4 regions of the Dickeya ananatis genome follow, and region 1 is predicted to be linked to each of the others. Evidence: predicted binding sites of a transcription regulator. Region 1 holds the regulator's gene; each other region holds the start of a gene.

Region 1 (7,320 bases):
GACATCCGAAAAGATCGGCCTGCTGCCTCGCCGGAAACTGAGCCCGCGAATTTCTACCAGATTTTCGTGGTTCATGGTCTATTCCTCAACGGTAACCCATAGTGGCCGCCCGTTTTCACATTTTTGCACCGTTACGCCCTGAAATCGCTTTTCAGAGTGTTACGCTTACTCTTCACTGTTACAGAATCAGGACACGAGGTCGTGACCAAAATTGCCATTGGTTTTACTTTTTCGCCCTGCGCAGTCAGAATTAGCGCCAACGAGGAAAAATGGCGGTTTTGCTTATTATTCGTCCAGAAATACTGGTTTGTGCGCCAATAAACCGGTGATTATACCTGAATAAAGGACGCTGCATGCTTTTTGCGACAGTACTGTTAATTGTTGGTTTAGTGTTATTGGTTTATGGCGCCGACCGAGTGGTGTATGGCGCGGCGGTACTGGCGCGCACATTGGGTGTACCGCCGATGATTATCGGCATGACGATAGTAGGCATGGGAACCTCGCTGCCCGAATTGATGGTCTCGGTTACCGCCGCGCTCAACCATCAGACCGACATGGCGGTAGGCAACGTATTAGGGTCGAATATCGCCAACATCCTGTTGATCCTCGGCAGCGCCGTGCTAATCCGCCCGCTGACGTTGCATTCCACGCTGCTGCGTCAGGAACTCCCACCGATGCTGGTGGTCACGCTGCTGTGTGGTGTTCTGCTGCATGACAGTTTCCTCAGCCGCCTGGACGGCGTGATCCTGCTGCTGACAGCCTGCGGTTGTATCCTGTTGATGCTACGTATGGCCCACGCCGCTCAGCGTCGCGGTGACGACAGCCTGACACGCGAACAAATGGCTGAGTTGCCCAGAGAGAACAACCAAACCGTGGCGTTGTTATGGTTGCTACTCGGCCTGATTATTCTGCCGATGTCGGCGCGTATTGTGATCGATAACGCCACAGTTATCGCTAATTACTTTAATATCAGCGAACTGACCATTGGGCTCACCGTGTTGGCCGTCGGCACCAGCCTGCCGGAATTGGCGACTGCTATCGTCGGCACATTAAAAAAAGAAGACGACATCGCGCTCGGTAACCTGATTGGTTCGAATATCTTTAATATCGTGATAGTGCTGGGCGTGCCCGCTCTCTTGTCCCCTGGCGCGGTAAATCCGCTCGCGTTTACACGCGATTACTGGGTGATGCTGGGTGTCAGCGCGCTCCTGACGGTTCTCTGTCTCCGCCAGAAACGGCGCATCGGCCAGGGCGCTGGCGCATTGTTGTTGTGTGCGTTCATCGCGTACCTTTCGGTGCTGTTCTTGTTCTCATAGCCAGCGCATTGGCAACGCAGGATGTTTTACATGTCACATTTCGAGTTACAACCGGGTTTCGACTTCCAGAGTGCGGGTCGGCAGGTTTTATCCATCGAGCGCGACAGCCTCGCGCAGTTGGATCAGTACATTGACGACAATTTCTCCCGTGCTTGCGAGAAAATGTTTTACTGCCACGGTAAAGTCGTGGTGATGGGCATGGGGAAATCCGGTCATATCGGTTGCAAGATGGCCGCGACCTTCGCCAGTACTGGCACACCGGCTTTCTTTGTTCACCCCGGTGAAGCCAGCCACGGTGATTTGGGGATGATCACCGCGCAAGATATTGTGATCGCCATTTCCAACTCGGGTGAATCTCATGAGATTCTGGCGCTCATCCCGGTGTTAAAACGCCTGCAAGTGTGTCTTATCTGCATGACCGGTAACCCGGAAAGCACCATGGCGAAAGCCGCCGACATCCATCTTTGCGTCCACGTATCCCAGGAAGCCTGCCCGCTGGGCCTGGCACCGACCTCCAGCACCACCGCGGCACTGGTGATGGGCGATGCGCTGGCAGTGGCGCTATTGAAAGCGCGCGGCTTTACGGCTGAAGACTTTGCGTTGTCGCACCCCGGCGGCGCACTCGGTCGCAAACTGCTGTTGCGAATCAACGATATCATGCACACTGGCGACGAGATCCCCCGTGTCGGTCAAGACGCCTCGCTGCGCGACGCCCTGCTGGAGATTACCCGTAAGAATCTGGGGATGACGGTCATTTGCGGTCCGGATGATCGCATCGAAGGCATTTTTACCGACGGTGACCTGCGCCGGGTGTTCGATATGAATATCGACCTCAACAGCGCCGGCATCGCCGATGTGATGACACGCGGTGGTATTCGGGTGACGCCACACACACTGGCGGTGGATGCCCTGAATCTGATGCAGTCCCGCCATATTACCTCGCTGCTGGTCGCAGAGGGCGATCGCCTGCTGGGGATCGTCCACATGCACGATATGCTGCGCGCAGGTGTGGTATAAACCTGACGCGCGCACGCCGCAGAGAATGAAAAACCAAGGATACGAGTGAATGAGTGAAACCCGGTCGCAAACCGATACCTGTTACGGGCCTGTCGATACCCTGGTGATGCAGCGTGCCCGTGATATACGTCTGTTAATCTGCGATGTCGACGGTGTCCTGTCTGATGGCCTGATTTACATGGGAAATCAGGGCGAAGAGCTGAAAACCTTTCATGTCCGCGACGGTTATGGCATTCGCTGCCTGCTGACGTCGGATATCGACGTGGCGATTATCACCGGCCGCTCATCGCAGTTACTCATCGACCGCTGCCAGACATTGGGAATACGCCACTTATATCAGGGACAATCAGATAAGATTTTGGCCTTCCACGAGCTGTTGGATACACTGTCGCTCACTGCCAGCCAGGTGGCTTATATCGGCGACGATCTGATCGACTGGCCGGTGATGGCCGAGGTAGGGTTAAGCGTTGCCGTAGCGGACGCCCACCCACTGTTGCTACCCCGAGCGCATTACGTCACGCGTATCGGCGGCGGCCGTGGCGCAGTACGAGAGATTTGCGATCTTATTCTGCTGGCACAGGGTAAACTGGACTTTGCCAAAGGGCTGTCGATATGAGTAAAACGAAACGCTGGCTGACGTTGTTGCTGGCATTGATTGCGCTGGTGCTTATCGGGTTAAATTTGACGACCCGACGGGAAGGAAGCGGGCCGACTGAAGTACAAAATAATGACCCGGCCTACACCATGCAGCAAAACACCACGATGGTGTATGACCCGACCGGGAAACTGAGTTACAGGCTGGTAGCCGAGAAAGCAGAGCACTATAACACCGAACAAGTCAGCTGGTTTACTCAACCGGTAGCGACCATGTTCAATGAACAGGCTATCGCGACCTGGTCGGTGCGCGCGGATCGCGCCAAGCTGACAAAAGATCGCATGCTGTATCTGTACGGTCACGTCGAGGTCACCAGCCTGACCGACGATTCGCAGTTAAAGCGGATTAAAACGGACAATGCGCAGATTAATCTGGTTACGCAGGACGTGACGTCAGATGATGAGGTCACCCTGTACGGTGCCAGCTTTACCTCTAACGGACTGAAAATGCGCGGAAACCTGCGCAGCAAAACCGCTGAGTTGATCGATAAGGTAAAATCCTATTATGAAATCCAACCAAAAAATTAATGTATTACACAGCATCCTGATCGCCAGCTCGCTTTTTGCCGTCAGTATTCCGGCACTGGCACTCACCGGAGATACCGAGCAGCCGATCCACATTACGTCCGATCAGCAGGCGCTGGATATGCAAGGCAATGTAGTGACGTTTACCGGCAACGTTATCGTCACGCAAGGGTCGATAAAAGCACAGGCCGACAAAGTCGTCGTAACCCGTCCTAACGGCCAGCAAGGCCACGAAATTATCGAAGGCTACGGCAATCCGGCGACCTTCTACCAAATGCAGGACAACGGTAAACCCGTTAAAGGTCATGCACAGAAAATACGCTATGAAATGGACAAGCAACTGGTCACGTTGACCGGCAATGCTTATCTGGAACAGTTGGACAGCAACGTCAAGGGCGACCGCATCACCTATCTGGTACAGCAACAGCAGATGGAAGCGTTCAGCGACAAAGGCAAACGAGTCACTACCGTGCTGGTCCCGACACAATTGCAGGACAAAGGCGCGCAAAATGGCGCCAAGCCCGGCAGCAACACCGGCAAGCCCACCAAACAACAGTGAGTAACGCGCTAACCCATGGCAACACTAATCGCCGAAAATCTGGCCAAGGCGTATAAAGGCCGCAAAGTGGTGGAAAACGTCAGCCTGAATGTCAATTCCGGCGAAATCGTTGGGCTGCTCGGCCCTAATGGGGCCGGAAAGACAACCACCTTCTATATGGTTGTCGGTATCGTCCCACGCGACGAAGGCCGTATCGTAATCGACGACGAGGACATCAGCCTGCTGCCGCTGCACGATCGCGCCCGCCGCGGTATTGGTTACCTGCCGCAGGAAGCCTCGATTTTCCGACGACTGAGCGTCTACGACAACCTGATGGCGGTACTGGAGATCAGAAAAGATCTGACCCGCGAGCAACAGCAGGATCGCGCCAACGAACTGATGGAAGAGTTTCATATTGTTCACCTGCGCGATAGTCTGGGACAATCGTTGTCCGGTGGCGAACGCCGTCGGGTGGAAATCGCCCGGGCGCTGGCTGCCAACCCCAAATTCATCCTGCTGGACGAACCCTTTGCGGGGGTAGATCCGATTTCGGTTCTCGACATCAAGAAAATCATTGAGCATTTGCGCGATAGTGGGTTAGGCGTACTGATTACCGACCATAATGTCCGTGAAACGCTCGATGTCTGTGAACGTGCCTATATCGTGAGTCAGGGCCAGCTTATTGCCCACGGCTCCCCGATGGATATACTGGCGAATGAGCAGGTAAAACGAGTCTATCTGGGCGAAGGCTTCCGACTCTGATAACGTCATGTTTTAGGTTGATAATTCAAAAGGAAGTTAACGCGCGTTATGAAGCAAGGTTTGCAACTCAGGCTCAGCCAGCAACTGGCTATGACACCGCAGTTACAGCAGGCCATCCGCCTGCTGCAGTTGTCCACGCTTGAACTCCAGCAGGAAATCCAACAGGCGCTGGAAAGCAACCCGTTGCTGGAGCAGGCCGATATTCATGACGAAGTAGAGACTCAGGAAATCAGTGACAGCGAAACGCTGGACACCCGCGAGGCGCTGGAACAAAAAGAGATGCCCGACGAGTTACCGCTCGACGCCGCCTGGGACGAAATCTACACCGCCGGTACGCCCTCTGGCACCAGCACTGACTACCGTGATGAGGAATTACCAGTCTATCAGGGTGAAACCACGCAGACACTGCAGGATTACCTGATGTGGCAGGTGGAACTGACGCCGTTTTCCGATACCGATGCCGCTATCGCTACGTCCATCGTCGACGCGGTGGACAACACCGGTTACCTGACGGTATCGCTGGATGACATCCGTGAGAGCATCGGCAATGAAGAGGTGACGCTGGAAGAAGTGGAGGCGGTGCTCAAACGTGTGCAACGTTTTGACCCTGTCGGCGTGGCTGCCCGCGATTTGCGCGAATGCCTGCTGGTACAGCTATCGCAGTTCAACAGCGACATTCCCCGCCTGAGCGAAGCCAGGCTGATTGTCAGCGACTATCTCGATTTGCTCGCCAACCATGATTTCCGCACCCTGATCCGTACCAGTCGCCTCAAAGAAGACGTATTGAAAGAAGCGTTGGCGCTGATTCAGTCACTGGATCCGCGCCCCGGGCAGTCTATCAATACCGGCGAATCCGAGTATGTCATACCAGACGTCCTGGTGCGCAAGGTACAGGGGCACTGGACGGTAGAACTCAACACCGACAGCGTGCCACGACTGCAAATCAACCAACAGTATGCCGCTCTTGGCAACAGTGCGCGTAACGACAGCGACGGGCAGTTCATTCGCAGTCATTTGCAGGAAGCGCGCTGGCTGATCAAGAGTCTGGAAAGCCGTAACGATACCCTGCTGAAAGTCACCCGCTGTATTGTGGAGCAACAACAGGCGTTCTTCGAACACGGTGAAGAATGTATGAAACCCATGGTGCTGGCGGATATCGCCCAGGCTGTGGATATGCATGAGTCCACCATTTCCCGCGTGACGACCCAGAAATTTCTGCACAGTCCGCGAGGTATTTTTGAGCTGAAGTATTTCTTTTCCAGCCACGTTAATACCGACAACGGCGGCGAGGCCTCATCCACCGCTATCCGTGCGCTGGTAAAAAAACTTATTGCAGCGGAAAATCCCGCTAAACCGCTGAGCGACAGCAAGCTGACTACTCTGCTTTCCGAACAGGGAATCATTGTGGCCCGCCGTACTGTCGCCAAGTATCGAGAGTCTTTATCTATCCCGCCGTCAAACCAACGTAAACAGCTGGTTTGACCCCTACATGAGAAGGAAGACGATATGCAGCTTAACATTACCGGACACCACGTCGAAATCACGGATGCTATGCGCGAATTCGTGACCTCAAAATTCGCCAAACTTGAGCAATACTTTGATCGTATCAATCAGGTGTACGTGGTACTGAAAGTGGAAAAGATCCTGCACATTGCAGATGCCACGATCCATGTCAACGGAGGTGAACTGCATGCCACATCGGAAGCGGGTGATATGTATGCCGCCATCGATCTGCTGATCGACAAGCTGGCAAGACAGTTAAACAAACATAAGGATAAACTGAAACAGCACTGATGTTGCCGTTTCAGGTGCAGGGACAGCAACCAGCCTGCTTGCTCTATGGCAGGCTGGTAACCGAAGGCAACCGTGTCGTTAAGTGAACGCATCATGAACAACGAGCCCGTTATGCAACTTAGCACCGTCCTCCGTAAGGAGTGCACGCGTAGCGCCGTCCACTGTCAGAGCAAAAAGCGCGCGCTGGAAATTATCAGTGAACTGGCCGCCAGACAGCTCAATTTGCCGCCGCAGATGGTATTTGAAGCCATTCTGACCCGGGAGCGCATGGGCAGTACCGGAATCGGCAATGGTATCGCCATTCCGCACGGCAAGCTGGAGGACGACAATACGCTCGGTGCAGTCGGCGTCTTTATCCAGCTGGAACAACCGATAGCGTTTGATGCCATCGATAACCAGCCGGTCGATCTGCTTTTTGCCTTGCTGGTTCCTACTGAACAATGTAAAACCCATTTGCATACGCTATCGCTTGTCGCCAAACGACTGGCGGATAAAACCGTGTGTAAGCGCCTGCGCGCTGCCCAAAGCGATGAAGAGCTCTATCAGATCATGATCGAAGCGGATGATCTGCCCGACCAGCCCTGACGGCAGGCTTCGGACGTTATCCAACGTATGAATGGCTCAGGTGTAAGCCTGACAGATGCCGGCCTGGCCGGGAAAACGAAGTTAGCTAACTGTGGCGGTGGACATTCACCATCCCGCTGCCAGGGGGGA
Region 2 (7,320 bases), 810 kb from region 1:
TGTTATGGACGCGGCGCTGCGTCAGCCGCTGGCGGTGTTCGATACCCAGCCGGTTGGGCAACTTATCTCCCGAGTGACCAACGATACCGAAGTCGTGCGTGACTTGTATGTCATGGTGGTGGGCAGCGTGTTGCGTAGCGCCGCATTGATTGGGGCGATGCTGATAGCCATGTTTAGCCTGGACTGGCGTATGGCGCTGATAGCCACGGCTATCTTTCCAGCGGTTGCGATTGTGATGGTGATTTATCAGCGTTACAGCACACCGATTGTTCGTCGGATGCGTAGCTATCTGGCGGATATCAACGACGGCTTTAACGAGTCGATTAGTGGCATGAACGTCATTCAACAGTTTCGCCAACAGATGCGCTTCGGCAAAAAACTGAGTGATGCAAGCTGGGCACATTATAACACCCGGATGCAGACGTTGAGGCTGGATGGGTTTCTGTTACGCCCGCTATTAAGCCTGTTTTCGGCGTTGGTGATGTGTGGGCTGTTGCTGCAATTCGGATTCAGCGCTGTCGGTTCTGTCGGGGTCGGGGTGTTGTATGCGTTTATTAATTATCTGGGACGATTGAATGAGCCTCTGATCGAACTCACCACCCAGCAATCGATGCTGCAACAGGCCGTTGTTGCCGGGGAGCGTATTTTTGAGCTGATGGATGGTGCCCGACAGCAGTACGGCGACGATATTCGCGCGCTGGAAAGCGGTCGTATCGATATCGAGCAGGTGACGTTTTCTTACCATAAAGATAAACCGGTATTACACCACATTGAGTTGCATGTGCCGGATCGGGGATTTGTCGCGCTGGTTGGGCATACCGGTAGTGGTAAAAGTACGCTGGCAAGTCTGTTGATGGGGTATTACGTTCCAGATAGCGGTGAAATCCGTCTGGATGGTCGTCCATTATCGGGGTTATCGCATCAGGTGCTGCGTCAACATGTGGCGATGGTGCAACAAGACCCGGTTGTGCTGGCTGACTCCATGTTCGCTAATGTTACGCTGGGGCGGGATATGAGTGAGGAAAAGGTCTGGCAGGCGTTGGAGGCGGTGCAACTGGCATCACTGGTGCGAGACATGCCGCAAGGCATTCATAGTCGCATTGGTGAACAGGGCAATAATTTGTCTGTGGGGCAAAAGCAGTTGCTGGCGTTGGCCAGGGTGCTGGTGGCGACCCCCAGGATCCTGATTCTGGACGAAGCGACTGCCAATATTGATTCCGGTACGGAGCAAGCTATCCAGCGAGCGCTGCGACTGGTGCGTTCCCACACCACCTTGGTGGTGATAGCACATCGCCTGTCAACCATCGTTGAGGCCGATAACATTCTGGTACTGCACCACGGTAAAACGGTGGAGCAGGGAACACATGAACAGTTGTTGGCGAAAAATGGTCGGTACTACCAAATGTATCAATTGCAGCAGGCGAGCAGAGAAATGACCTTTTCACAGCCACATGACTCTGCGGAACTGATCTCCCAGGCACCATGACTGCCAGTATTGGGCAGCGTTTCGCACCATAATTTGGCAGCGCTTTCCTTACTGTGCAATGTGGTGCACTGAAATTAAGCGTGATGCACTATTTTTGTGCGTCACGCGCTCCTGTTTTTCCCGTTCATTGTCCATACTTTATCCACTCCTCTTCTTTTCTGTCTTTAAAGCGTCGCGTTTCGTCACTTTTATGCGGGTGTTGTCGTTATGGCACACGATTTGCTTTAAGTGATGCGTGGACATATTGAGAGTGACGGGCACAAGCCTGAACTTACACAGTTAGGGGGATGAGGATGAAACTGGTTACTGTAGTCATTAAACCGTTCAAGCTGGAAGACGTTCGTGAAGCACTGTCTTCTGTAGGCATCCAGGGGCTCACCGTCACTGAGGTGAAAGGGTTTGGGCGTCAGAAAGGGCATGCCGAGTTATATCGCGGCGCGGAATACAGCGTGAACTTTTTGCCAAAAGTGAAGATCGACATCGCGATCGCTGACGACCAACTGGATGAAGTTATCGATGTCATCAGCAAAGCTGCTTACACCGGTAAGATCGGCGACGGCAAAATCTTTGTTGCAGAACTGCAACGCGTCATCCGTATCCGTACCGGCGAAACTGACGAAGCCGCATTATAACAATTACCTGATTTAGCCTTATTAAATAGGGATGAATGAAAAAATGAAGAAACTTTCCTTGTCGTTAGGTTTAGGTGCGGCAGCCATGCTTCCGACATGGGTTATGGCGGATACGCCAGCACCTGTAGTAGACAAAGCGGACAATGCGTTCATGATGATTTGTACCGCGTTGGTACTGTTCATGACCATTCCTGGTCTGGCGTTGTTCTACGGTGGTTTGATTCGTAGCAAAAACGTACTGTCCATGCTGACCCAGATAACAGTGGCTTTTGCACTGGTGTGCATTCTGTGGGTGATTTATGGTTACAGCGTGGCATTTAGCACAGGTAGCCCGTTTTTCGGCGGCCTGACTAACTTCATGCTCAATGGCATTGATATCAACTCAATCAGCGGTACTTTTTACCAGTTTATCCATGTGGCTTATCAGGCGTCCTTTGCCTGCATTACTGTGGGGCTGGTGCTTGGCGCGCTGGGTGAACGTATTCGTTTCTCTGCGGTACTTATCTTCTCTACACTGTGGTTCACCTTGTCTTATCTGCCGATGACCCACATGGTCTGGGGTGGTGGCTATCTGGCGGCCGATGGCGCACTGGACTTCGCTGGCGGCACAGTGGTGCATATTAACGCGGCGGTTGCTGGTCTGGTTGGTGCATTGCTGCTGGGTAAACGCGTTGGTTTCGGTAAAGAAGCGTTCAAACCACACAATCTGCCGATGGTTTTCCTGGGGACTGCGATTCTGTATATCGGCTGGTTCGGCTTTAACGCCGGTTCTGCTGCAGCGGCTAACAATATTGCTGGCCTGGCGTTCCTGACTACGGTGGTGGCGACTGCCGCAGCGATTCTGGCCTGGGTTGTAGGCGAATGGATTACTCGTGGTAAACCATCACTGTTGGGTGCGTGCTCCGGTTGTATCGCTGGTCTGGTTGCCATTACGCCAGCCGCTGGTACGGTAGGTGTCGGTGGTTCCATGGTGATTGGTTTTGCCGGTGGCTTTGCTGGGCTGTGGGGCGTGACCGTGCTGAAAAAATGGCTGCGAGTTGACGACCCTTGTGACGTGTTCGGTGTGCACGGCGTTTGCGGTATCGTAGGGTGCTTGCTGACGGGGGTGTTTACGGCGACATCACTGGGTGGTGTCGGTTATGCGCAGGGCGTGACAATGGCGCATCAGGTATGGGTTCAGCTGTTTAGCGTGATTGTTGCCATCGTATGGTCTGGCGTTGCAGCGTTCATCTCCTTCAAGGTTGCGGATATTGCTGTTGGTCTGCGTGTGCCGGAAGAACAAGAACGCGAAGGTTTGGACGTCAACAGCCACGGCGAAAACGCGTACAACCAGTAATCTTTCGTGTTCAGCATCGGTAACGGATAAATATCGGCTACCGTTATGAAGCAAACAACAAACCACCTTGAAAAAGGTGGTTTTTTTTATCCCTAAATACGTTTATCCCTCAATATAGATAGCGGATGTTACTGTCCATGCCGACGGATGACGCCTTCCTGTACGCTGGAGGCGACCAACACGCCTTCGCGGGTATAGAACTGGCCGCGTACAAATCCGCGAGCACCGGAGGCTGAAGGGCTTTCAACAGAATAAAGCAGCCAGTCGTCAAGCCGAAACGGCCGATGGAACCACATCGCGTGGTCAATCGTTGCGACTTGCATACCCCGTTCCAGGAACCCTACACCATGTGGTTGTAGTGCAGTGAGCAGGAAGTGGCAGTCAGAGGTATAACCCAGCAGATATTGGTGAGTCCGTTCGTCATCTGGCATGGTGCCGTTGGCTCGACACCATACTTGCCTGACCGGGGGGGCGGCTTCGCCTTTTAATGGATTGTGGAATTTTACTGGACGAATTTCGATAGGCCGGTCGCTAGTGAATACCTGCCGCATAGCGGGGGGAATTAACGACCCTATGCTGCGGGCAATGTCCTGCTCTGATGGGAGCTCGTCTGGCGGTGTGACGAGTGGCATGTCGCTTTGATGTTCAAAACCGCTTTCCCGAGTCTGAAAAGATGCCGTCATGTAAAAAATCGAACGGCCATTCTGAATCGCGCTGACGCGTCTGGCGCTAAAGCTGTTGCCATCCCGTAGGGTTTCTACGTCGTAAATGATCGGTTTCTGGCTGTCGCCGGGGAGCAAAAAGTAGCTGTGAAACGAATGGACGAAACGCTCTGGCGGCACAGTCTGTTTGGCAGCGGACAACGCCTGGCCGACTACCTGACCGCCAAATACCTGGCGTAATCCCAGATCCTGACTTTGGCCGCGAAATAGGCCTTCTTCGAGTTTTTCCAGATTTAGCAGGTCGAGAAGTTGTTGTAATGCCTGACTCATAGTTCTGCCTTTGGAGTAATGTGATTACGCACGTCAATCATCGTCTAAAGAACCGGGTTCCATCAAAACACGTAGGCAGAATTTGGGATAGCGGTAAGCTTTGCCATAACTATCGGAATTTTCCACCATAATTGTCATGCAGGTTGGTTCATACTTCTTAACGGATGCAGTCAACTGACCGCCATCCTGAATAGAATAATTAAGGAGGCTTAGCCTATGAGATTATGGCATATCTTTAGCGGTATTACGGTATCGATCGCGCTCAGTGGGTGTGTTAACAACCATAGTGTTGCTCCTGGAAACCATGGTGTTGTTACTGAAAACCATAGTATTGCGCCTGAAACAACTGCACCGGCAATGCGGCAGACCCAGATGCTTTCTCAGCCTGTTAGCGACATGCCTGCTGTTACCGGCACAGTGAACATTCGCCAAAAAATCGCGTTGCCGCCTGATTCGGTACTGACGGTGACGGTCTCTGATGCAACGATCCCAGATGCGCCTTCGAAAGTGATTTCCCAGCGCGTAATCCGTACAGAAGGTCAGCAGGCACCGTTCCGATTTGTATTGCCCTATAACCCATCAGAAATTCGGCCGGATGCGCGTATCCTGCTTAGCGCCGCCGTCGCAATAGATAACCGGGTCACACTGATTACTGAGCATGTCATGCCCGTGGTCACGAATGGTGTGAATAATGCCGATCTGAACCTGATACCCGTTACGGCGGTGCCTGTTCCTGCGAAACCAGCCGGGTTTCTGACACCGAACACAGAAACGGCAACGCCTGATGACGATGACTCTTCGGGCTCGTCACCGCAGTTGTATTAATATCAATTAACGTTATTTTTCGCTGGTGGTGCGTTGTTTGCTAAATGTCTTGCATGTACCGCCAGCGAAATCTATCCAGGTCGATTTTCCCTTCTGAATTCAGCATAACGCCTTCAGCCTGAAGAGCAGATTTTTGGCGCTGAAAATCCGGACCTGTCAGTGAGATCTCACCTTTTCTGTTAATCACTCGATACCAGGGTAGTAGGCTGCCTGTGGGCAGCCCACGTAATATGCCGCCAACCTGACGGGCTGCTCGTGCTGAACCGGCAAGATGCGCGACATCACCATAAGTAGCGACACACCCGTAAGGAATTGCGGCGATAACGTGGATGACACGTTGGCGGAAATTATCCGATTCAATAGTCATGGATAGGCTCAGAAGGTGTTAGAACGGGCAAGGGGACACATAATATTGAGTATAAAAGCTGGTGATGAGTAAGAAAACAGCGGTTAAGCGCTGTTTTCTTGCAATTGCTTAGTCCATCACCGATAATGCCCTCCGCTTCGCAACTGCGGAGCTGTCAATGGAGGCCCCGTTGGTTCTCCCGCAACACTAACCTGTGGACCCGGTCAGGTCCGGAAGGAAGCAGCCGCAGCAGGCGACGTGTGTGCCGGGATGTAGCTGGCGGGGTCTCCACCATTTTATCCCTTCCCCGATATTGTCACCGTTTTCTTTTCTACGCTGGTTTAACTATTAGTAAAAAAATTGATGTTTAACCCGCATGGTAAAAACAATAAAAATTGATAAGACGATGGTTAAATTAACTTCGGGGGTGGAGACGAATAATAAATGAAGAAAGTCTTAAGTAAAATGCACACTTTTTGTTACAAAAGCTGTGGTTTTCTGGCGCTAAAAAACAAAGGCCGATAACATATCGGCACAGTGTATTTATGTATTAAGCCGCTGTTTTTAGTGCTTATCGAACGTATTTCCATACGGCAGTTGGCACTTTGTCGTAAAGTTTATTCATCGTTAGCTCAGCCAGACGATGGTCGGCAGCTGAATAGAACATTTCAAGTTCGTCGTTAGAAAGCTCGTACTTGTTTTTTTCTATAACACGCTCAAGCGTGTCGATGGTTGTACATTTACGCAAACGCATTAAATAGTCGATTTTTTTCATAGTGACCTTGTTAATTTTCCTGGATTTAAATTAAGTATGAAACAAATTATTGCTTAAGTTTTTACTACCGTACAGACGCTCTTTTCTGAGAACATTCTGAATAATTGTGACTTGGATTTTTTCCATTTCTGCAACTCTGAATCATTTATACCGTAGTTGCTGAAAAGGATATAAGTATCGTCCAGGTATTTTTCAACCCGCTCACACAGCGCCGCCTCATGCGGATATTTTATTTTGTAGGTAACAACAAATGCCGCAATGTGTTCGATGAGTTCGTTTAGTTGAAGATTGACCGCAGAGGTCGGATCATTCACCCAGCCACGACTGCTGTCACCTAATGTTGCGATACTTTCGTCGTGCAGATTTTCACACAAGAATCTGAGTTGGGCAATATCATAATGTTGAGGTGTGTACTCATCCATTTCTATCCCTCCGTAAGCTACGATTCAATGTCACTTAGGGCTACCACTTGGCCAGACAGGTGGTGTGATGAAGTGCAGAAGATAGAATGCCCCTCAGTATGCCTCAATGTCCCTTAATCTTAAGACGAACAGGGGTAACACGGTGAATGCCGGAGAATGATGCAACGTCACTGTCAACAATCATTCTGAATTCATTATAGCAAAAAAGCTAACAGTTATGATGTGGTCGAACCATCTTTATGACGATGGCTGTCATCGGTGTAGGCTGCTTCCGGTGTGCCGTGATATATTTATCGGCCACTGAAGCAAGTATATTTAATTTTTTTCGGCGTTAGCAAGAATCACTGTGTTAATTATTTTTTCTGGCTTGTCTTTATTTGTAAAGATTTTGAAGATGTGAAAACGCAATTATTTTATCCTTTTGTTTTTAAAAGAAATTGGAAAAGTGGTCTGATGTGATGGACGGTGCGACGATGCGCACCTTCCGATAAGTTTTGAGCTAATAA
Region 3 (7,320 bases), 1.4 Mb from region 1:
ACCGTCCAGCGCCCGGCCAGCAGCAGGTTGCGCACAATATCCCAGTCAGTAAATGTCATCATCAGCGCGCTGTCCCCAGAAAACGTCGCCCGACCAGCAACAGCAGTTGACGCATCAGCATCGACAGCACCAGATAGCAGAGCGTGGTCACCAGATACACCTCAAAACTGAGGAACGTCCGTGACTGAATTAAGTTAGCGGCAAAGGTCAGTTCTTCATACGACACCTGCGATACCACGGATGAACCGAGCATCACGATGATGCACTGACTGACCAGCGCCGGATAAATCCGTTGCAGCGCGGGCGGCAAAATCACCCGCGTAAAGGTCTGGGCACGTGATAATCCCAGCACCCTCGCGGCTTCCCACTGGCCCTTCGGTGTAACCTGGATGCCCGCACGAATAATCTCCGTGCTGTAAGCACCCAGGTTCACCAGCATCGCCAGTAGGGCGGCCTGCCCGGCGGTGAGTTTGAGTCCCAACCCCGGCAGACCGAACACGATGAAAAACAGCTGCACCACAAATGGCGTGTTGCGGATCACTTCGACGTACAGGCCCCACAGGCGGCTGACGAAGGTTGGCTTACCGCTGCGTAATGCCGCACCGCAAATGCCGATGGCAATCCCGCCCAGTGTTGCCATCGCCGTCAATTGCACGGTGACCCATAAACCGGCCAGTAACTCCGGCCAGTATGGCCACAGCGCCGCGAAATGAAGCTGATAAGTCATGGCGTATCCTTAGGCACCCAGATTGGCTGGCAGCGGCGCTTTCAGCCATTTTTCGGACAGGCCGTTAAGCGTGTTGTCCTTGAGCGCTTTTTCAATCAGTTCGTTGACTTTCGCTTTCAGCGCAGGCTCGTCCTTTTTCAGACCGATATAGCAAGGCGAGTCTTTCAACATGAATTTGGCGACAGGCGCTTTCTCCGGGTTCTTCTCGGCAATCGCCGCCACCACCAGGTTACCGGTAGCGATATACTGCACCTGACCGGACATATAAGCCGACAGCGTGGTATTGTTGTCTTCGTAGCGCTTGATATCAGCGGTTTTTGGCGCGATATCGGTCAGCACCATGTCTTCCACCGCACCACGGGTTACCCCGACGGTTTTGCCCTGCAAGGCGTCAGGCGCCGTGACAGTCGTGTCTTTCGGGCCGAACACGCCCAGGAAGAACGGTGCGTAAGCGCTGCTGAAGTCGATCACTTTTTCACGTTCCGCATTTTTACCCAGGCTGGAAATCACCAGATCCACCTTGTCGGTTTGCAAATACGGCACGCGGTTGGCGCTGCTCACCGGCACCAGCTGCAACTTTAGTTTCATCTCGCTGGCCAGATAACGGGCCATGTCGATGTCGTAACCCTGCGGCTGCAAATCGGTACCGACCGAGCCAAACGGCGGGAAATCCTGCGGCACCGCGACACGCAATACGCCGCGCTTCTGGATATCCTGCAGTTGATCCGCCATCGCTTGTCCAGCCTGAACCATCAACAGCGCTGCACCGACTACTGCCAAAACACGTTTTCCGATCTTCATTGCTGTGCCCCCGGTTAAGTTAATTTGAAACCAAAGATTCTTCAATAGAAATATTGAAACCTTTGTTGCAGATTAAAAAGCAAAATGCATGCCAGATAATCAACCGGCATGACACGGCGATATGAAGAGAGCAGCACAGGCAGACTCAGGGAATAACGACAAGTTTCATCGTCAGGAAACGCGCCCGGCTTTCAACCTGCAACGCACAATGACAGGGCATTAAAACGGGAATTGATTGCACCAAAACAGAACATTTGCACCAGTAAAGCGCGCAGTTACCGTTGTTCCAGCTCGTCCAGTTGCAGGTAAAGATCGGCAATATCGTGGATACGTTGACGCCCTTCTGCCAGCATATGGTGCAGCAACGCGTTGCTGATAAGGTTGACCAGGCTCATGGCCCCAGCATAGCTGTCAAACGCCGACACGCTATCCAGCGGTGCGCTCAACACCCAGGCAGCCAACGGCGGCAACGCGTGGACTTGCGGCTCACACAGCAGCAACACCGGAATCTGTCGGGTATGCAATTGCTGCAGCAAAGGCTGAATCAGGCGCGGGCGGCGGCGGAACGCCACCACAATCACCACGTCCTGCTCGTCGAGGTCTGCCAGTTCCTCCGCCAGCGTCTGGCCGGGCTGCGCCAGTAACGGCACCTGCGGACGGATTTGCAGCAGTTGCTGACGCAGGTGTAATGCCACCGGGTAGCTGTTGCGCAGCCCAAGAATGCAGACGCGCCGGGCCTGCTGCAACGCGCCGATCACTGCACCGAACTGCTGCGGATCTATCTGGTTGACCCATTGCGTCAGGTTAGCCATCTCCTGCTTGTAATGGCGCGCCAGCAGCGTATTGCCCTGCACCGCGTCCCGGTTATCGGTCAGCGGCATCCCGCTCTGGCGCAGGGTGCGCAGTTCATCGCGCATCTCGCGGTAACTGGGGTAGCCGAGGCGGCGGAACAAACGACTGACCGTCGCCTTGGAAACGCCGCTCAGCCGCGCCAGTTCAGCGCTGTTATAGCTGATGAGGTCATCCAGGTGGTCAAAGATAAACTCCGCCACGCGCTGCTCCTGCGGCGACAGTTCGCTGTACTGGCTGCGCAACCGTTCATCAATCTGCTTCATGCCTGCCCTTGTCATTATCTAACATCTAAACGCTATAAGTTTGAGCGCATTAAGTTTGAGCGCTGTAACTTTTGTTTCATCTTTTCGACGCTATGATGAACATAGCATACAACCGTCGGTCGGCAGCAAGCAGAAAAGATGGAACGGCTTTTGCTTAGCATCGACCACCCTACTGTCCACCAAGAGTCTTACCCTCATGATGCAAAGTAATATCGCCCCGTCGGGCATGGCGGTCACACCGCATCATCTTGCCAGCGCCAGCGCACAGCGTGTGTTACGCGCCGGAGGTAATGCCATCGAAGCGATGGTCGCCGCGGCGGCGGCTATTGCCGTGGTGTATCCCCACATGAACAGCTTAGGCGGCGATGGTTTCTGGCTGATAGTGCCACCGCAAGGCCAGCCTATCGCCATTGACGCCAGTGGTGCCGCCGGTTCGCTGGCGACCCGCGCACGCTACGCCGGTGAAAGCCGTATTCCGCACCGTGGCCCCAACGCCGCGCTGACCGTCGCCGGGACGGTAGGCGGATGGCAGGAAGCACTGAATTACGGGGCAGAACTGGATCTGGGTGCTCCCCTGCCACTGACACAGTTACTGGACGATGCCATCCACTATGCGCGCCACGGCATCCCGGTTACCCAGTCTCAGGAAGATGCGCTCACCAGTCGCCAGCACGAACTGCGCGACTTCACCGAATTCTGCCGGGTCTTTATGCCGCAGGGTACGATCCCCCGTACCGGCAGCCGTTTCACCCAGCCGGATCTTGCCGATACGCTGCAACAACTGGCACAAGATGGGCTGGACAGCTTTTATCGCGGCGCGCTGGCTGCACGCATGACGAAACAGATGGCGGCGCTGGGCATGCCGGTCACGCAGGAAGATCTGGCGAATTACCGCGCCCGCCGTACCGTGCCATTGGTGTTGAAACACAGCCACGGCGAGGTCTTCAACCTCGCGCCACCAACACAAGGGTTGGTCTCACTGGCGATTCTCGGCATTACCGACAGGCTGGGGATGGCCGATCTCAGCGACAGCCAGACCATTCACCGGGTGGTGGAAGCCACCAAACTGGCGTTTGGGCTACGCGATACCTACATCACCGATCCGAAACTGATCACCCAGGATATTCAGGCCTTGCTGTCCGATAGCCACTTGAAAACGCTTGCGGAAACCGTCAACACCCGCGCCGCCGCGCCCTGGGGCGAGGGCAAAGGGCCGGGCGATACCGTCTGGATGGGCGTGTGCGATCGCCACGGGGTGTCGGTCTCGTTCATTCAGAGTCTTTATCACGAATTCGGCAGCGGCATGGTGCTGCCGGGTACTGGCGTGTTGTGGCAAAACCGTGGTGCGTCTTTTAGCCTGGACCCGAGCCACTTGCTGGCGCTGGAACCGGGTAAACAACCCTTTCACACACTGAACCCGGCGGCGGCGCGCCTGTCTGACGGGCGCACGATGGTTTATGGTTCGATGGGCGGTGACGGCCAGCCACAGACACAAGCCGCATTGTTTATTCGTCATGTGATGCAAGGGGTACCGTTGCAACAGGCGATTACGGCACCACGCTGGTTGCTGGGGCGCACCTGGGGGCAGTCGACCGATACGCTCAAGCTGGAAGATCGGTTCATGCCCGCCACCATTGATGCGCTGCGAACCCTCGGTCACGATGTGGAACTGCTTACTGGATTTAGCGAAACCGTCGGTCACGCCGGTGCGATTGTCCGCCACGTCAACGGCATGCTGGAAGGTGCCAGCGACCCGCGCAGCAACGGCAGCGCAGCCGGTTATTAATCTTTCAACCCGATGAAGGTGCTGATTATGAAAAACAGGGATATCGATCAGGACACGCTGGCCGCGTACCTGCAACAGATGGAAACCCTTATGGGGCTGGAGCTGGACGAGACCCGCCGTCAGGAATTGCACGTCCAGTTCAGCCGCATCGCCGCCATGGCGCAACCGCTGATGGCGTTTACGTTGAATGAGCGTCAGGAAGTGGCGGGAGTCTATCAGCCATGAATCCTGCTCAACTGTCTATTCGCACATTGCAGGCTGAACTGGTGGCAGGCCACCTGTCCGCCACCGACATTGCCCGCGACACCCTGGCGCGCATCGAGCAACATAACCCGGCTGTCAACGCGTACACCGCCGTCACAGCACAGCGTATGCTGACAGAAGCCAACGGTGTGGACCTGAAACGCCGCTTAGGCGAGCCGCTGCCTGCACTGGCCGGGGTGCCCTATGCGGTGAAGAATCTGTTTGATGTCGCCGGTGAAACCACCCTGGCCGGGGCCAGGTTATTTAGCCAGCGCCCCCCCGCCACTCAGGATGCGTTCGCGGTGCGCCAGCTACAGGCACAAGGTGCGCTGCTGTCCGGCCTGCTGAATATGGATGCCTACGCTTACGGCTTTACCACCGAAAACACGCACTATGGCGCTACCTGCAACCCACACGACCTGACCCGTATCGCGGGGGGCTCGTCCGGTGGTTCCGCCGCCGCAGTCGCCGCTGGTCTGGTGAATTTCGCACTGGGCAGCGATACCAACGGTTCGATCCGGGTTCCAGCCTCGTTGTGCGGTATTTTCGGGCTGAAGCCGACGTTCGGGCGGTTATCACGTCAGGGAACGCAGCCGTTTGTCGGCAGCCTCGATCATATCGGCCCGCTGGCACGCAGCGTAGACGATCTGGCACTGGTCTATGACGTACTGCAAGGCCGCGATCCGGCTGATCGTTTTCAGGCAGATCAACCGCTGCGATCTACAGTACCGTCATTGTCTGACACCGCCCCGCTACGCAGCCGGGTATTGGGGGGTTACTTCGCGCAATGGTGCGATGAGCAGGCCGCCACCGCTGTGCGACAAGTAGCTGACGCCTTAAACGCCGACAGCGATGTGACACTGGATAACGCCGCGCTGGCGCGTACTGCGGCATTTATTCTTTCCGCCAGCGAAGGCGGTAATCAATACCTGCCAGCGCTGCAGGCCACACCGGAGCAATTTGAGCCACTTTCCCGTGAACGGCTGTTGGCTGGCGCGATGATCCCGGCGGCCTGGTATGTACAGGCTCAGCGCTTTCGCGATCATTTCCGCCGTGAAGTCCTGGCGTTATTCAACGACACCGATCTGCTGATTGCGCCAGCGACCCCGTGCCCGGCCACCCCAATCGGTCAGGAAACCATGCGCATCAATCACACCGATTTACCGATCCGCGCCAGCATGGGCATGTTAACCCAGCCCATTTCGTTCGTCGGCCTGCCGGTCGTCACCGTGCCGCTAGCAACCGCCAGCGGGCTGCCGATCGGTGTGCAGTTGATCGCCGCCCCCTGGCGGGAAGACGTGGCGCTGCGCGCCGCCTGGCATCTTGAACAACAAGGCATCGCACAGGCGCTGCCACCGATGACGTTTTACCCACAAGGACTTTCCGCATGACATCCGAGAACACACAGTCTGACATTAATATTCCCGAGGTACTGGCTGAGGTCACCGACGCCTTTTACCGTTACGAAAAGGCACTGACCGGCAACGATGTTGACGTGCTGGACCAATTGTTCTGGCACGATGAGCGCACAGTGCGTTACGGCGCGTCTGAAAATCTGTACGGCATCGAGCAGATCCGCGAATTTCGTGCCGCCCGCCCCTCCGCCGGGTTGGACAGGCAGTTGCAAAACACCGTGATCACCACCTACGGCCGTGATACGGCAGTCGCCAGTACCGAATTTCGTCGTGAAGGCAGCGAGAAAATCGGCCGTCAGATGCAAACCTGGCGGCGTACCGAGCAAGGCTGGCGCATCGTGGCAGCCCATGTGAGCCTGATGGTGTAACCTCAGCGCATCCCTGTCGGATAGCGACGGTACCGGTTACCGGCTATCCGATTTCCCTGCAGAGGTGGGAGCCGGAACACAGCCCCCAGCAAGCCCAGTCGTGACACAGCCAGGCGCTATCACAGACAAAAAAGCCAGACAATGAAACCTACAGGTAACATTATCTGGCTAACATGGGTAACCCCGTCGGTACGATGAATGCCTTATCGCATCAGCCCTGATAAGGGTGGACCCGATACCAGTGCTCGGCGATATCCTGACGGCGACAGACCCACACCCGCTCATGCTGTTGGATATAATCAAGGAAGCGTTGCAACGCCCGAAAGCGTCCCGGTCGCCCCAGCAAACGACAGTGCATACCAATCGACAGCATTTTCGGCGCGTCATCCCCTTCGGCATACAGCACGTCAAAACTGTCCTTCAGGTAGTTGAAAAACTGCTCGCCACTGTTAAAACCCTGTGGTGAGGCAAAGCGCATGTCGTTGGCATCCAGCGTATAGGGAACGATCAGATGCGGTTTCACCTCGCCGTCGGCGCGCCGCACCGGCAACCAAAACGGCAGATCATCACCATAATAGTCGCTGTCGTACAGGAAGCCGCCCTGCTCCAGCACCAGCTGTCGGGTGTGGGGGCTGTCGCGGCCGGTATACCAGCCCAACGGCGGCTGACCGAATAAATCGGTGTGCACTGCGATAGCCTGTTGCAAATGCGCCCGTTCGGTGTCGATATCCATATTCTGGTAGTGGATCCAACGCCAGCCGTGGCTGACCACGTCGTAGTCCGCCGCCTTGATAGCCTCAACCACCGCCGGGTTTCGCGCCAACGCCATTGCCACGCCAAACACCGTCATCGGCAAACCACGGCG
Region 4 (7,320 bases), 340 kb from region 1:
GATCGTCTGAGCGTATTTAATTATGCCCATTTACCCAGTTTGTTTGCCGCACAGCGAAAAATTAAAGAGGCGGATCTGCCGGATGCGGAACAAAAACTGGCCATTTTGCAGCAGACCATTCAAAGCCTGACGGCAGCGGGTTATCAGTTCATCGGTATGGATCATTTCGCCCGGCCAGATGATGAGCTGGCGGTAGCGCAGCGCGAAGGCAAATTGCACCGTAATTTCCAGGGGTATACCACACAAGGCGATACCGATTTGCTGGGGTTGGGCGTGTCTGCCATCAGTATGATTGGCGACAGTTATGCGCAGAACCAAAAAGAATTGAAGCTGTACTACGCAGATGTTGAACAACGTGGTCATGCATTGTGGCGCGGATTATCCCTGACTCGCGATGATTGTATTCGCCGTGATGTCATTAAAGCGTTGATTTGTCATTTTCAACTGGAGTTTGTGGCGATTGAGCAGGCCTATGGCCTGTCATTTGGCGATTACTTCCGTGAGGACCTGGCATTGCTGGCACCGATGGTCCAGGATGGTCTGGTGGAGATTCAGGCCGACGGTATTCGGGTGACGGCGAAAGGACGGCTGCTTATTCGTAATATTTGTATGTGCTTTGATGTGTATTTCCGCAATAAAATGCGTGAGCGCCAATTTTCCCGAGTCATTTAATTCCACCGGGTAATTCCTGCGGGAATCGAAATGTGTTGGCCACCGAATCTGGCATGACCTCGTTATGGCTCGTTATGGCAGATGGGCAGTGGTTAGGGATAAAAGAAAAGAGCCAGTCGTATGACTGGCTCTTTTCTTATTATGTCAGCGTGTGTTAGCTGAAGAAATTGATCAGTGCTGCGCACAACACGGCTGCAATCGCAGTTTGCGATGATGGACCCATCGCACTACTGATCTCAGCGCCGTGCGTTACGGCAGAAAAAATGGATTCCAGCATGGTTACCCTCTCCAGTCAGCGACATGATCATACTGCTGGCGCGGCGCAAGTAAAGTACAAAATATATCCATGATGACGTAAATTGCAGATGTGTGGATTTCATAACGCAACCCATCCGTGGGCGCTGTTCCTTGTGATGAACGGTAACAGGAAAACGGCAGAGTGCCGTTATTCCATGCCCAGTTCCTTGAGCTTACGCGTCAGCGTGTTTCGCCCCCAGCCCAGCAGTCTTGCTGCTTCCTGTTTATGCCCTTGCGTATGGCGTAACGCGGTTGTCAGTAGTGTGCGTTCCATTTCCGGTTGCGCTTCGGCCAACAGGTTTTGATGACCGGAACGCAGCGCACGGTCGGCCCACTGTGCCAGCAGCGTCGCCCAGCTATCGGGCATGACATGTACGGTGGCGTCTGGCGCTGTTGTTTCAAACAGCTCCGGCGGCAGATCCTGAATCAGCACTTCCTGTCCCGCGGCCATCACTGTCAGCCACCGGCAGGTATTTTCAAGCTGGCGCACGTTACCCGGCCAGGGTAAACGGGTGAGCGCCGCTTCAGTTTCCGGATGCAGGTTTTTCGGTTCGACACCCAGTTCTTTAGCTGTTGCCTGCAGGAAGTAGCGCGCCAGACGTGGAATATCTTCCCGACGTTCACGCAGCGGCGGTAAATGAACACGAATCACGTTCAAACGATGGAACAAGTCTTCGCGAAATTTGCCTTCCTGAACCCGCAATTCCAGATTTTGATGCGTGGCGGCGATAATGCGCACATCCACTTTCACGGCTGCATAGCCGCCGACACGATAAAACTGACCGTCGGCCAATACGCGCAGCAGGCGGGTTTGCACATCCAGCGGCATGTCGCCGATTTCATCAAGGAACAGTGTTCCGCCATCTGCCTGCTCAAAACGCCCTTGCCGAATTTGGTTCGCGCCGGTAAACGCGCCTTTTTCATGGCCGAACAGTTCTGATTCGATCAAATCCTTAGGGATTGCCGCCATATTCAGCGCAATAAAAGGTGCTTTGGCGCGTGGGCTGTGGCGGTGTAATGCATGGGCGACCAGCTCTTTACCGGTGCCTGACTCACCGTTGATCAGTACGCTTATTGAGGAGCGTGAGAGGCGGCCGATAATTCGAAACACATCCTGCATAGCCGGTGCTTCACCGATAATATCGGTGGTCGGCCCACTGATGGGCTGACTGCGTACCGGTTGCTGCTGTTCCAGGTAATGGCTGATGGCGCGTTCAACCAGCGCTACCGCTTCATCAATGTCGAACGGTTTGGGCAGATAATCGAAAGCCCCTTGCTGGTAAGCGCTAACCGCTGCGTCCAAATCGGAATGCGCGGTCATGATGATAACGGGCAGCATTGGGTGGCGCTGTTTGATTTGTTGCAGCAATGCCAGCCCGTCCATACCGGGCATACGGATATCGGATAGCAGGACATCCGGTGTTTGCGTGGTCAGCGCGTTTAACGCCTGGGTACCGTTATCAAAGGTTGCGCAGGTTAATCCCGCCCCGGTAAGCGCACGTTCAAGCACCCAACGGATGGAGCTATCGTCATCGACAATCCAGACTATCCCTCGTTGCATCGTGAACCTCACTGGCGAATGGGCAGATACACCGAGAATTCGGTATGACCTGGCCAACTGTTAAATTCAATTTTTCCGGAATGTTGATCGATAAGGTTACGGGCAATCGACAAACCCAACCCGGTGCCACCTTCACGACCACTCACCATGGGATAGAACAGCGTGTCTTGCAGATGGGCTGGCACGCCGGGGCCGTCGTCTTCGATATCAATACGGGCCACCAGACGGTAGCGCACGCCATGTAACGTCAACTGAAACGCGGTACGGGTGCGGATAGTGATGGTGCCGCCTTCCTCTCCCAGCGCCTGCATGGCGTTACGAGTAATGTTCAGCAATACCTGTTCAATCTGATCCGGGTCGTGCATCAATTCCGGCAGGCTGGGGTCGTAGTCGCGCACCAGCGTCACATTGTCGGCTTTTTCCATCGAGACTAACTGGAATACCCGTTCGGCGACCTGATGGATGCTTTGAGTGACATGCAACCCAGGCTGTTGCGGGCCGAGCAAGCGGTCTACCAGATTACGCAGGCGGTCTGCCTGTTCGATAATGACTTTGGTGTATTCCATCAGCGCCGGGTCCGGCAGGGCTTTGGACAGCAACTGTGCCGCGCCACGCAGGCCGCCAAGTGGGTTCTTGATTTCATGCGCCAGACCGCGTACCAGATCGCGTGCCGCCTGTTGCTGGGCATGTTGTAGCTGTTCCTGACTGAGACGGCGTTGGTTATCCATCGGCGCCATTTCCAACAGGATAAAATCGTGCTGAATGCGCTGAGCTGTCAGCGACATAATATGTGCCCGACCATCTACCACGATGGTGACTTCGTTATCAGTAAAACCTTGCCCAGAGTCGAGGCTTTCTCGCATCAGGTCGAGATTTAACGAAAAGTAACCGAGCAGCTCCGGCAGGGGCGTTCCAGACAGTTTACGTGAACTTTGAGCCAGAAGTTGTTGCGCCGCTGGGTTGGAGTAGTGAATAGCCAGATCTTTATCCAGCAACAAGATGCTGTTTATTAAAGAATTAAGGATCTGCCCAGCATCGGGCAGCGTGCCTGTTGCCATAACGCAGACTCCCGCACTATTTTAGTGCACACTATTCTCGATTGTAGTTTAAGTCGCAACGGTAATATGTCTTGTGGAGAAAAAAGCCCATCCGAAGATGGGCTGAAAAGTTTCCACGGCAACAAAAATAAACATAAATAAAAAAACAGCTATCTGACGGCAGTATGAACATCATTTTCTTCGTCCTGCCGTCAAGCGCGTAGGAGGTTACACGCTGTAGTACAGTTCGAACTCAACCGGGTGCGGCGTCATGCGAACGCGGTCGTTTTCAGCAGTACGCAGTTCGATGTAAGCATCGATAGCGTCGTCAGTGAATACGCCGCCACGGGTCAGGAACTCGCGGTCTGCGCTCAGCGCGTTCAACGCTTCTTCCAGAGAGCCTGCTACGGTTGGGATCTCTTTCGCTTCTTCCGGCGGCAGATCGTACAGGTTCTTGTCCATGGCATCGCCAGGGTGGATCTTGTTGATGATGCCGTCCAGACCTGCCATCAGCAGTGCAGCGAAGCACAGGTACGGGTTAGCAGCCGGGTCCGGGAAGCGCACTTCGATACGACGTGCTTTCGGGCTCGATACCACCGGAATACGGATGGAGGCAGAACGGTTACGGGCAGAGTAAGCCAGCATAACCGGCGCTTCGTAACCCGGGACCAGACGTTTGTAGGAGTTGGTGGTCGGGTTGGACAGCGCGTTGATTGCTTTAGCGTGTTTGATAACACCGCCGATGTAGTACAGCGCGGTTTCAGACAGGCCGCCGTATTTGTCGCCGGAGAACAGGTTAGTACCGTCTTTAGCCAGAGACATGTGGCAGTGCATACCGGAACCGTTATCGCCGAACATCGGTTTCGGCATGAAGGTTGCGGTTTTGCCGAAAGCGTGTGCCACGTTGTGTACGACGTATTTGTAGATCTGGATTTCGTCGGCTTTCTTGGTCATGGTGTTGAAGCGGGTAGCCACTTCGTTCTGACCAGCGGTCGCTACTTCGTGGTGATGTGCTTCAACTACCAGGCCCATCTGCTCCATGGTCAGACACATGGCGGAACGCAGGTCCTGCGCAGAGTCTACCGGCGGAACCGGGAAGTAACCGCCTTTCACAGCCGGACGGTGGCCTTTGTTGCCTTCTTCGTATTTTGTGCTGGAGTTCCAGGCACCTTCGATGTCGTCGATAGCAACGTGAGAACCGGAGATGCTGCTGCCGAAACGTACGTCGTCAAACAAGAAGAATTCCGGCTCTGGCCCGAACAGTACGGTATCAGCGATACCGGAAGAGCGCAGGAAGTCTTCAGCGCGTTTAGCGATGGAGCGCGGGTCGCGGTCATAACCCTGCATGGTGCCCGGTTCCAGAATGTCACAACGGATGATCAGAGTCGGTTCTTCGAAGAACGGATCCATAACCGCAGTAGTCGCGTCCGGCATTAACACCATGTCGGATTCGTTGATGCCTTTCCAGCCGCCAATCGAGGAACCATCAAACATTTTACCGTCTTCGAAGAAGTCAGCGTTAACCTGGTGGGCCGGAATAGTGACGTGCTGTTCTTTGCCTTTGGTATCCGTGAAGCGAAGGTCAACAAACTTCACTTCATGCTCATTCAGCATCGTCAAAACGTGTTCTACTGACATACTTGGTTCTCCCGATTGTGTCATTTATCGTCGTGGAACGAATATCGTTGTGGAATGATGTTGTTACCGTACAAAACATATAGCTAAAACTGTGCCAACTATTAAAGAATAGTTTGAAACAGCATTCCTGCTGGTTTTTTGTCTCCTCCTGAGCTGCACCAAGATAGTTAACTGCACCAAAACTGTGCACCATTTTGGTGTTATTGCACTTAATTGGTGCTCTGAGTTTGTGGGGTGCTGCTTTATTGCACCGTGAAAGGGATCACAGACCCGTAATTCGCAGGTTGTTTGTGGAAGATGATTGTGATCTTGTTCAGTCGCTCGATTAATACGTGTACAATAGCGCGCTATTTCTAAAATGCCTGAGGCAAAGCTGTGATCGAAAATTTGCGTAACATCGCTATTATTGCGCACGTTGACCATGGAAAAACAACCCTGGTTGATAAGTTGCTGCAACAGTCCGGTACGTTGGGTGAGCGTAATGACGCCACTGAACGTGTTATGGACTCCAATGATTTGGAAAAAGAGCGCGGAATTACCATCCTCGCTAAAAATACCGCCATCAACTGGAATGACTACCGCATCAATATCGTGGATACCCCAGGGCACGCCGACTTCGGCGGCGAGGTAGAACGCGTGATGTCCATGGTGGACTCTGTACTGCTGCTGGTAGACGCGATGGACGGCCCGATGCCGCAGACGCGTTTCGTGACCCAGAAAGCTTTTGCCTATGGCCTGAAGCCGATTGTTGTCATTAATAAGGTTGACCGTCCTGGCGCTCGTCCTGACTGGGTGGTTGATCAGGTGTTCGACCTGTTTGTTAATCTGGGGGCTACCGACGAGCAGTTGGACTTCCCGATTGTTTATGCGTCCGCGCTGAACGGCATCGCCGGTCTGGACCATAACGATATGGCCGAAGACATGACCCCGCTGTTTGAAGCCATCGTGAAACACGTTGAAGCGCCTAATGTCGACCTCGACGGTCCGTTCCAGATGCAGATCTCCCAGCTGGACTACAACAACTATGTTGGCGTTATCGGCATCGGCCGTATTAAACGCGGCGTGGTGAAACCGAACCAGCAGGTCAGCATCATCGACAGCGAAGGCAAAGTACGCAACGGTAAAGTGAGCCAGGTGCTGGGCCACCTGGGTTTGCAGCGTATTGAAAGTTCACTGGCAGAAGCGGGCGATATCATTGCTATCACCGGTCTGGGTGAACTGAACATTTCCGACACTATCTGCGATACGTCCTGCGTGGAAGCGCTGCCGGCGCTGTCGGTGGACGAACCGACCGTGACCATGTATTTCTGCGTTAACACCTCGCCGTTCTGCGGCAAGGAAGGCAAATACGTCACGTCACGTCAGATTCTGGATCGTCTGCGTAAAGAGCTGGTGCACAACGTGGCGCTGCGTGTGGAAGAAACCGAAGATCCGGATGCGTTCCGTGTATCTGGCCGTGGTGAACTGCACCTGTCCGTGTTGATCGAAAACATGCGTCGTGAAGGTTTCGAACTGGCGGTATCCCGTCCGAAAGTTATCTTCCGTACCATCGATGGCCGCCGTCAGGAGCCGTTCGAGCAGGTGACCGTGGATATCGAAGAGCAGCATCAGGGCTCGGTGATGGAAGCGCTGGGTCTGCGTAAAGGCGAAATGCGTGACATGATCCCGGACGGCAAAGGTCGCGTACGTCTGGATTACGTGATCCCAAGCCGTGGCTTGATCGGCTTTCGTACCGAGTTCATGACCATGACCTCCGGTACCGGTCTGCTGTACTCCACCTTCAGTCACTATGACGACATCCGTCCGGGTGAAATCGGCCAGCGTCAGAACGGTGTGTTGATCTCCAACGGCCAGGGTAAAGCAGTTGCTTATGCGCTGTTTAGCTTGCAGGAGCGCGGTAAGCTGTTCCTGGGTCACGGCGCTGAAGTGTACGAAGGCCAGATCATCGGTATTCATACTCGTTCTAACGACCTGACTGTTAACTGTCTGACCGGTAAGAAGCTGACCAACATGCGTGCTTCCGGTACTGACGAAGCTACCGTACTGGTACCGCCGGTGAAAATGTCGCTGGAGCAGGCGCTGGAGTTCATTGATGACGATGAACTGGTTGAAGTG

Evidence for each region. The regulator sigma-54, encoded in region 1, starts transcription at its own class of promoters, with help from an activator protein. The targets are predictions, from matches to a motif close to GTTGGCACANNTTTCGCTNT.
Region 2: glnK (P-II family nitrogen regulator) is a predicted target of sigma-54. The motif match lies at 1,693-1,712, and genes of this name have one in related genera.
Region 3: FGI04_RS02175 (gamma-glutamyltransferase family protein) is a predicted target of sigma-54. The motif match lies at 2,781-2,800, and genes of this name have one in related genera.
Region 4: glnA (glutamate--ammonia ligase) is a predicted target of sigma-54. The motif match lies at 5,285-5,304, and genes of this name have one in related genera.

The regions. Positions count from the first base shown of each region.
Region 1 is NZ_CP040816.1:3,860,824-3,868,143, forward strand. It holds gene mlaF (phospholipid ABC transporter ATP-binding protein MlaF) at 1-75, opposite strand, end outside; gene FGI04_RS17165 (calcium/sodium antiporter) at 354-1,316, shown strand; gene kdsD (arabinose-5-phosphate isomerase KdsD) at 1,347-2,333, shown strand; gene kdsC (3-deoxy-manno-octulosonate-8-phosphatase KdsC) at 2,383-2,949, shown strand; gene lptC (LPS export ABC transporter periplasmic protein LptC) at 2,946-3,515, shown strand; gene lptA (lipopolysaccharide ABC transporter substrate-binding protein LptA) at 3,493-4,071, shown strand; gene lptB (LPS export ABC transporter ATP-binding protein) at 4,087-4,812, shown strand; gene rpoN (RNA polymerase factor sigma-54) at 4,861-6,294, shown strand; gene hpf (ribosome hibernation promoting factor) at 6,319-6,606, shown strand; gene ptsN (PTS IIA-like nitrogen regulatory protein PtsN) at 6,700-7,191, shown strand.
Region 2 is NZ_CP040816.1:3,050,876-3,058,195, reverse strand. It holds gene FGI04_RS13480 (SmdB family multidrug efflux ABC transporter permease/ATP-binding protein) at 1-1,486, shown strand, start outside; gene glnK (P-II family nitrogen regulator) at 1,780-2,118, shown strand; gene amtB (ammonium transporter AmtB) at 2,162-3,454, shown strand; gene tesB (acyl-CoA thioesterase II) at 3,583-4,446, opposite strand; gene FGI04_RS13460 (YbaY family lipoprotein) at 4,663-5,271, shown strand; gene FGI04_RS13455 (MGMT family protein) at 5,312-5,638, opposite strand; RNA gene ffs (signal recognition particle sRNA small type) at 5,806-5,902, shown strand; gene FGI04_RS13445 (HHA domain-containing protein) at 6,189-6,392, opposite strand; gene tomB (Hha toxicity modulator TomB) at 6,446-6,814, opposite strand.
Region 3 is NZ_CP040816.1:511,548-518,867, reverse strand. It holds gene FGI04_RS02195 (amino acid ABC transporter permease) at 1-59, opposite strand, end outside; gene FGI04_RS02190 (amino acid ABC transporter permease) at 62-727, opposite strand; gene FGI04_RS02185 (transporter substrate-binding domain-containing protein) at 737-1,528, opposite strand; gene FGI04_RS02180 (MurR/RpiR family transcriptional regulator) at 1,804-2,643, opposite strand; gene FGI04_RS02175 (gamma-glutamyltransferase family protein) at 2,840-4,429, shown strand; gene hpxX (oxalurate catabolism protein HpxX) at 4,457-4,654, shown strand; gene FGI04_RS02165 (AtzE family amidohydrolase) at 4,651-6,063, shown strand; gene hpxZ (oxalurate catabolism protein HpxZ) at 6,060-6,455, shown strand; gene puuE (allantoinase PuuE) at 6,667-7,320, opposite strand, start outside.
Region 4 is NZ_CP040816.1:4,198,073-4,205,392, reverse strand. It holds gene hemN (oxygen-independent coproporphyrinogen III oxidase) at 1-672, shown strand, start outside; gene FGI04_RS18730 (YshB family small membrane protein) at 827-949, opposite strand; gene glnG (nitrogen regulation protein NR(I)) at 1,118-2,530, opposite strand; gene glnL (nitrogen regulation protein NR(II)) at 2,539-3,588, opposite strand; gene glnA (glutamate--ammonia ligase) at 3,796-5,205, opposite strand; gene typA (ribosome-dependent GTPase TypA) at 5,581-7,320, shown strand, end outside.